DNA from 4 places in the Nostoc sp. MS1 genome. Region 2 is predicted to be linked to each of the others. Evidence: riboswitches for the same ligand, from Rfam matches in the RefSeq annotation. Region 2 holds a riboswitch; each other region holds the start of a gene.
The links. A riboswitch is a leader RNA that binds a small molecule or an ion and turns the genes downstream of it on or off. The one in region 2 is predicted to bind cyclic di-AMP.
Positions count from the first base shown of each region.

Region 1: another riboswitch for cyclic di-AMP. It lies ahead of NSMS1_RS24515 (universal stress protein); the one in region 2 lies ahead of NSMS1_RS23230 (glycosyltransferase family 4 protein).
Region 3: another riboswitch for cyclic di-AMP. It lies ahead of NSMS1_RS27635 (hypothetical protein); the one in region 2 lies ahead of NSMS1_RS23230 (glycosyltransferase family 4 protein).
Region 4: another riboswitch for cyclic di-AMP. It lies ahead of ntrB (nitrate ABC transporter permease); the one in region 2 lies ahead of NSMS1_RS23230 (glycosyltransferase family 4 protein).

Region 1 is NZ_AP023441.1:5,697,687-5,699,865, forward strand. It holds gene NSMS1_RS24510 (ABC transporter ATP-binding protein) at 52-888, shown strand; cyclic di-AMP (ydaO/yuaA leader) riboswitch at 905-1,099, shown strand; gene NSMS1_RS24515 (universal stress protein) at 1,228-1,857, shown strand; gene NSMS1_RS24520 (SLC13 family permease) at 2,074-2,179, shown strand, end outside.
Region 2 is NZ_AP023441.1:5,372,937-5,375,115, forward strand. It holds gene NSMS1_RS23230 (glycosyltransferase family 4 protein) at 1-928, opposite strand, end outside; cyclic di-AMP (ydaO/yuaA leader) riboswitch at 1,056-1,209, opposite strand.
Region 3 is NZ_AP023441.1:6,388,874-6,391,052, reverse strand. It holds gene rppA (two-component system response regulator RppA) at 1-463, opposite strand, end outside; gene NSMS1_RS27640 (hypothetical protein) at 743-1,096, shown strand; gene NSMS1_RS27635 (hypothetical protein) at 1,194-1,436, opposite strand; cyclic di-AMP (ydaO/yuaA leader) riboswitch at 1,779-1,988, opposite strand; gene NSMS1_RS27630 (NB-ARC domain-containing protein) at 2,071-2,179, opposite strand, start outside.
Region 4 is NZ_AP023441.1:5,694,165-5,696,343, forward strand. It holds gene NSMS1_RS24495 (sensor histidine kinase) at 1-395, opposite strand, end outside; cyclic di-AMP (ydaO/yuaA leader) riboswitch at 779-1,034, shown strand; gene ntrB (nitrate ABC transporter permease) at 1,131-1,982, shown strand; gene NSMS1_RS24505 (ABC transporter substrate-binding protein) at 2,080-2,179, shown strand, end outside.

The DNA.
Region 1 (2,179 bases), 320 kb from region 2:
ATTGATTGGGATTTTACACATATATAGTTACTATTTTTAGGAGCTTTTGAGATGAAATATACACCATCAGTAGTAGATAGCCATGAAAAAGCTAAGTCTAACCCTAATTTTTTAGAAATAGAAAATTTAGTTAAGTCTTATCCCACACCAGATAAAGGTAACTTTGTAGTTTTAGATGGGGTTAATTTAACTATAGGTGAAAATGAATTTATTTCCGTAATTGGGCATTCTGGTTGTGGTAAATCAACGCTATTAAAAATAGTTGCCGGGTTAGAAAAATCCACATCTGGTTCAGTTAGGCTTGATGGTAAAGAAATTAACAAGCCAGGGGCAGAAAGAATGATGGTGTTTCAGAATTATTCTTTGTTACCTTGGTTAACAGTCAGAGAGAACATCCGCCTAGCGGTAGATGAAGTGTTAAAAAATGCTAATAGGTCTGAAAAAATTAGCATTGTGAACGAACACTTGGCAATGGTAAACTTAACCCCGGCAGCAGATAAATATCCTGATGAAATCTCTGGAGGTATGAAACAACGAGTAGGCATTGCTAGAGCTTTAGCAATTCGTCCCAAAATGTTACTTATGGATGAACCTTTTGGTGCTTTAGATGCACTAACAAGAGGCAAATTACAAAGACAAGTATTAGATATTTGGGAAAATAATCGGCAAGCCGTAATGATGATTACCCACGATGTTGATGAGGCAATTTATATGAGCGATCGCATCGTCTTAATGACAAATGGCCCAGCCGCAAACATTGGCGAAATATTAGAAGTACCCTTTCCTCATCCCAGAGATAGGGCTGCTATGCGAAACTCCAAAGAATATTTTGAACTGCGAAATCACGCCTTAAATTTCCTCGACAAATATTTTACACAAGAAGAATAATTTAGTTTATTATTTCTTTAGTGGGTAGCCTAATTCAAATTAAGCCTGAAATAATTTGGAACGGAGGAACCATCTTAAGGGGCGCATCTTACAAACGAGTCGCCAACCTAGAGTCAACAGTAAAAGCAATTAACAGTTAACTCAGCGCTCAAAAGAGAGACACCTTCCAGTCTTAGCCCGTCAGCTAACTCCGTAGGCAATGGAAGGAACCCCCAAAACTTTGGCTTTAATACCAGTTGTTATTGGGGTTTCCTTGCGGATATAAATTCCGTTTTACCCTACTTCTCATTTATTAGTTCGTTGAGTTTAGGAGAAGTTAAAGCTGTGAAAATTAAGCCAATGCTAGCACGCCTACAAAGTGCTATGGGTCGCAATGATCTAATTGACAAAATGGTATTATTACCAGAACCTCAAGAAACTCAAGTAACGTCATCAATCAACTTAATTGTCGGTTATGACGCTTCTCCTAATAGTCATGCTGCACTAGATATCGCCTTTTGGATTGCCCACCAAACCAGATTAGCGACTAATCAACAAGTCACAGTGCAAGCTGTTTATGTATTAGAAGAAAGTTGTCCAGTTGACTATAGTAATATCTTGAGCTTTGGTAAACGTACACCAACAAAAGAATTGTCTATAAGTGAACAAACAAAGTCTGTGACATCTGTGATAACTCAACCACAATTGACAGACATCAAGTCATATTTGCAAACAGACACAATCACACCTTTGCAAGAAGCAGATAGAGTTCTTTGGCAAGCTAGAAGTTTAGCCGAAGAATGGCAAGGTTCGTTTAAATCTCATTTACGCTTTGGTTGTGTGAGTACAGAATTAAGAAAAGTGGCAGAGTTAGAAGCTGCTGACATATTATTTATAGGTTGTAAATCTGCCTATCATCCCTTAATTCAAAATTTAGGTTCTGATTTTCCTTGTGCTGTCTTAGGTATTCCCGAATCGATGGATGAATAATTTCCTCTCAATAGTTGAGAAATTATTCATAGCATCTACTCAGCATTGAAATATAAACTTATCAGCCAACATCGACTTTTTCCTCTTTATCGTCGGTTAATTCACTGTTTCTAATAGAAGGAAAATCAGAATAAAATAACATACACAGAAAAGCCACCTGTACTTCAGTGGCTTTTTTCGCTATTATGCAACCAAATAAACTCCAAGGAGCATAGTGTGGAAAACTGGCAAGCACTCCTAAGTGTCATAGTATTTATCAGCGTTATTTTCCTAATTATGACCGAATGGGTGCATTTAACTATTGCTGCATTGTTAGGAGCAT
Region 2 (2,179 bases):
CAGCCGCCGCGTAATAGTAGGGGAGAATTTCATGGTCTAAGCGACCAGCAAAGGTGGTGCAATCAGTTAATCCTAATTCAGCAACAATATTAGCAATGCGATCGCGCTCAATCCCATCGCTTTGACCAGGACGGCTACCGCCACCAATTACTAGCTGTAGGTTAGCTTCACCTCTCAAGCTAGATTGAGCAACAGCCCTAACTAAAGTTTCAATACCTTTACGGGGATCAAAGCGACCTACATAAAATACCATCTTGGCATCAGGTGCAATTCCCAATTTTTCCCGTGCGACAGACTGTTCAATGTCGCCAAAATTATCAATATCTGTACCGCAGGGGATCATATCAATCCGCCCTTTCTTAGAAACTAGGGTTTCCATGTGTTCCTGTTCTTGAGGACTAGTAGCAACTACACGGTCTACAGTTTCTAAACAAGTTTTTTCTATAGCTAATCTCTGACTAGCAATGGCGGGGATATCTGCGATAGTGTTATATTTAATTGCCCCTAGAGAGTGGTATGTATGCACCTGCACTAAAGGTTGGCGCTTTTTCAACTCCATACCCACCCAGGATGACAACCAGTAATTTGTGTGGATGAGTTCGTAAGTATAACCTTGACGCTCTTGGAAGCGTTGTAATTCATCAACAAATTCTGTCAAGTATTCAAATACGTGATCTCGTCCAATGAACTCAACTGGCCCGGCTGTTAATCGAATTGTCCGGCAATTAGTGCTATGTTGAACGATCGCCGCTTGGTCAGGACTAATACGGCGGGTGAACATATCAACTTGCCAACCCATTTCGGCTAGTGCATAACCTACTTGCCGAACATATACATTCTGACCACCAGCCTCTTCTTGACCTATTTCTACAGCTGGGTCTCCAGAAACGGAAATCAGCGCAATCCGATGTGTGTTAGTTTGGAACATAGTGAGCTTCACCTCAAGGCAACTACTCCTGCCTCATATATAAGATTTGAGGACAGGCTAAACGAAGCGGAAAGCTACCAGCCAAGGACACTGACGACAGACATTATGGTTAAAAAATGCTGTTCGTTCAATCTCCTCTCAATGCCGACGAAGTTAGCTGACGGGCTAGAACTGAGAGATGTTCTTTTTGGATAATCCAAAATACGCCCCGAATTTGGTTCCTCCGCTCCTGATTTTGCTTAATTTATAAGGCAAATATCAGGATTAGGCTGACTGATTGACATTTGCTTATACTATACTTGCGATCGCAATTATAGTCAATGAATCACAGAACAAACGTGTCTTAAATTGCCTCTAAACTATTTGCTAATACCTTAAGGAAAGTATCATAAATTAGATTAGAGTAAGCAATCTTTGGCTAGAAAATTTATTTTCTATAGTCATGATATTAACCGGATGGCACTAGGTTGTTCAACTTTCTCAAGATATATTTCCATCATAGTACTTAATTTTATACTAGTTTAGTTAGCATCTGTCTTTCAATAGGGAATAGGTAGTAGAAAAGGTTGCAGGCAGTAGGAATTTGTGGATATTGTCAGGCAATGGCAACAATTCAGGCAATACTTATAGTATTCGCTTAAAAACACACAAACTTATCCGCTTGACATTTTAATAGTCTACGGCGATGAATAAAAACAAAATTTTTGAGATTTTATATCTGTAAATATTAAAAAAATATTAAAATGAAAAATTTAGTTAATGAGGATGAAGCTATAAATATATTTAATTTTATCTAAAATATACATCTTCTGGATATTGACAGATGTTACCATCTATAAATAGTTGAAAATATATAACAATCTATATATCAAAAGACATAATTACTGGAATTATGTCTAAATAGTTATGTTCTAATGCTTGATTTTTAAGAACAAGCTGCTAAAAATAGAGAAGGGATTTTAAAATCTCATAGTCAATTTCGATCATTTGACCCTTCTACGCTAGTCCGCTTGAGCGGACTTTTTTGTTATCTTCATCAGTTGCAAAACCCGTACATGCAAGAGCTTAAGCTTATTGTTCATTCGCTTGTGTACAGGAAAAATGCCATAATAATTTAGAATATCTAGGCTTGAACTAAATAAAGAGCAATAGTATAGTATTTTATTCTATGGATAATGACTTATTAGCTTTTTTTGCAGGTGTAGCGTTACTTATTATCTATCTCTGTTTCTCTGCATTGACTGAAATGGG
Region 3 (2,179 bases), 1.0 Mb from region 2:
ACTCTCGGCTGGAAAGCTGAGTTGTAGCTGAATTATATTCAATAGTCAAATTAGATAAATGTAGGTGCAAATTACCCAAGCTGATTTTATCTCCTTGCCACATTGGCGATCGCCTACCCAATGCTCGTACTCGCGCCAGTAACTCTAACACATCCACTGGTTTGACTAAGTAATCATCAGCTCCAGCATCCAAACCTGCCACCTTATTGGTAACTGTGTCTTTTGCTGTTAACATCAGCACAGGAGCAACTTTCCCAGCACTGCGATATACTTGGCACAGTTCTAACCCGCTTAACTTGGGCAACATCCAATCTAAAATCAATAAATCATAATTCTTATTAAAGGCGAACCATTGGGCTGTTTCTCCATCTGCGATCGCATCAACTGTATGCCCAACCTTCAACAATGCTGTACGTAATGGCTCTAACTGTGCTGGATCGTCTTCCACCAGTAAGATCAACATCAGATTTGCTTTACTTGCTGTAGTTTTCTAATTTTAAGATTAAGCTACAACAGTGACACAAAAGTGTCAGTAACTATGATTAAAAGGATAAAGGTATAAAGGAAGTAGTTGATTTGGTTAAGTATGGTTGTTTAGTTCTTCATACCCTTACAACGCCACTTGCTTAAAGCCCTCCGGGTATGCCTCCGGCACGCCAAGAGCGAACGCAGTTCCCTACACCCCTACACCCTGTCCATGCGTCAACTTTCACTTTTTCCAGTTTTACGAACATTAGGCCTTGTGTTTTGGTTATCTTTGCCGTTGATTGGGTTGGTTTTTTGGCTGGGAAGTGGTTTTATTGGCGATCAAATACTCAGCCGAACCTACAACCACAAAAAATATCTCCAAGCCGATACTCAAATGGCATGGCAGATGAAGAAAAAGATTATAGCAATTGAAGCTGAAATTCTTATATCTAAAGGAATTTCTCTTGTAAGTGTCAAAACAAATCACTCAACCCTCAAAACCATAATATTTGAGTTTGCGATCGCCGAACCTAGCAAACTAGAAGCCAAGCTGGCTCAAGAGTTGGGCTTGTCTCAAGAACGAGTTAAGGAATTAATCCGCTATCAAGCTTTAGATAATCAACATTAAATGTGCAACAGCTTAACTATCAACTATTACGTTAAAAACATAGGGGCTTACAGTTGTAAACCCCTAATTTCTTTTATTCCTCTGCTTTTTACTGTTGCTAAATTTCTCCAGTCAGATTAACTAGCTCGTGATTACACTTCATTAATTCGTAAAGGTCGTAAGCGTATAAATCTTCTTGATGAGGCTCATTACTATGACTTGCTGCCACAATGGGATCGTTATAAGCTTTAGTTCTACCAATTAGTAAAAGCTTTTTACCTGCCAGTTCTCCAATCAACTTAAATTTATGCTCAGGTAGAAAGTTAACATGAGTGAAAAAATTACGATTTTTGATTTTCATCTTTTCTCCTAAAAATGTTAGTAAATAACCGCTATAAGCTATTGAAATATACAAAAATGAGCAAATAATTAATATGCACTTTGTTTGTATGTCACCTACGAAAAAAACAAGATTTCCACACTAACTATTGATAGTGTCTGCGTTGATATCAAAAGTAATATGGGTGACTGGATGCTTTATGTTGAAAAACATAGTCGAGTGTACCTCAAGGCAATAAATCCAGCCTCAAATTCCAGAAACATAGACTATAAATCCTATCTTTCAGAACAAGGGCAGGTAGGACGAAGCGTATACCAGCCAAGGATACTGACGACAGGCATTATTGATATAAATGCCGCTCGTTCAATCTCCTCTCAATGCCTACGAAGTTAGCTGACGGGCTAGGACTGAGAGATGTCCCTCTTGCAATGCTCTAGTCTAAGATGGGAACTTTACTTTTCACACCTTAAATTGAGCTTTTTTGGCAGATACGCCCCACACTTGGTTCCTCCGCTCCTAGCTGACCTTGTGGATAACTTTCTCAGGTAAGCATGGATTAGGCAGACTGATTTTTGTTCTCTGAAATACTAACTTTTTTGGACATAAAATAACAAATTGGTAAACAAAAAGATACGATCGCATCCACACTACCAATTCAATACAGCGAGAGTGACGCTAAGTTACAACCGATGTAACCAATTGCCAAAGGGGTTTTATCTTTCAATAACAGGAGAATCTGTTCCAGCTTTTGTGGCAGAGTCGCA
Region 4 (2,179 bases), 320 kb from region 2:
AAACATCTGGCGATCGCTTCATCAATCACCGCGTCAATTAAACGCATATAACGAACAATCTCGGCGGGGGTTGCTTGTAACAAGTCAGTTTCCACAGCATCAAATATCACTTTTCTTAACAGGCGATACTCACGGGCAATCTCGGACGGATCAAAGCCTTGTTCAGCGCGTAGTAACCCATGTTTCCAACTGGCGGTGACAATGGATTTAATATCACTCTCCTGAGATTGAGACAACACTGTCACCATTGCCTGAAACACATCAGGTATATGATTCTTAATCGCTGTGTAGGATAAGTCATCAGCACTCTCAATCTGCCTGTCTTCACGAACTGCGGCAACCCATTTGGTGATGATAGTGTTACTATTGTCAGCCAGAACTTGACTAAATTCCATTCTCTTAAATTCAGCTACGCGATAGAGGAATTAATTCTATATGGAATTAGTTTAACTAGCGTAGTGGACATTATCATCATTGATGAGAAAATTCACCTACCAGATGATATAAATTTTGCATATAACAGTGAAAATGCTGATTAGCTCTTTAGTTGGATTGATTATTTTGAGTTTCTAAAAATAAGATTAAGTATGTTACGTCACTTAGATAGTTGTGATTATGGTTAAGCGCACTTAAGTACAATACTTACCATAACATTTATTTATAGTAGATTAGGGAAATATGAGTTAATCTAATGTAATTATATAAACAACATTTATCAATCGGAGATTGTTTTTCTGGCTTGAAGATGTTAAATTCTTTAGTACTATTATCTTGAATTAGAGTAAGTCAGCCTAATCCGACGCAATACAGTAATTAAAGTTGGAACGGAGGAACCACCTTGTGGGGCGTATCTCCAAATAAAGTGTTAACTAACGAGTCAAAAGTGAAGAATAACTCAATTTAAGTTATTTAACTCAGCAGGGCCTAAACGCCCTGCTACAGCTAACAGAACTCATTACTCAGCACTAAAAGGAGAGGGGCATCTCTCAGCCCTAGCCCGTCAGCTAACTTCGTAGGCATTGAGAGGAGACTGAAGAGACAGCATTTACTTAATGCTTAGTTCTCATCAGTGTCCGAGGCTGGTACTGCTCGTTTTTTCGTACCTGCATTGAACCTGTTGAGGGGGCATAATGATATTGCAATTAAATTTAGCAGCGATCGCAGCTGTTGCTAGTCAAGCTGCATGGAAAAAAACCAAGCCAATTCTCGTTAGGGATGTAGTCATACTTCCTGCATTGGGATTTTTAGGAATTATCTTGTTGTGGTGGATTATTGCCTTGGCAAATCATGAATTAATGCCAACGCCACCAGAGGCACTAGTTGCTAACTTGGACTATATATTAAACCCCTTCTATGAGAGAGGCCCTGGTAACTTAGGGATTGGTTGGTTATTAATAGCCAGTTTGCGACGAGTGTTAATAGGTTTTCTACTAGGTGCAGTAGTCGCCATTCCTTTAGGGTTTTTGATTGGGATGTCTAGAAGTGCGATGTTAGCACTCAATCCCATCATTCAAATCTTCAAACCCGTATCGCCCTTAGCATGGCTACCCATTGCCTTAGCTATCTTCAACTTAGCAGATCCCTCATCAATTTTTGTCATTTTTATCACCTCCCTCTGGCCGACTATTATTAATACGGCTTTAGGAGTAGCCAGCGTTCCCAAGGATTATCTCGATGTGGCGCGAGTGTTGGAAATGCCCCGTTGGCGGAGAATTACGAAAATTATTTGGCCTGCCAGCTTACCCTATATTTTTACAGGCTTACGCATCAGTTTGGGTATTGCTTGGCTAGTCATAGTTGCGGTAGAAATGCTTACAGGCGGTATTGGGATCGGCTTCTTCGTTTGGGATGAATGGAGTCGTTTGAACCTCAGTTCAGTCTTCCTTGCCGTCTTGGTTATCGGCTTAACTGGACTCATCTTAGATTTTGCCGTCAGCAAACTCCAAGAATTTGTCACTCATCGCCCGACAGCGAATAACTAAGGGTTATGTACTTGTTTGTAGTAAGCCCTTTAGTGCTTTGCAATTAAGGACTAAAGTCCTTACTACGAACAATTTGAAATTACGAATTAGCCACAACATGAATAATCATCACTGGACTCGACGAGACTTTATCAAAGGCATAGGAGCCACCACAGCCGGAGTTAGTTTATCATCCTGTGCCATCTCAGGGGATAGAT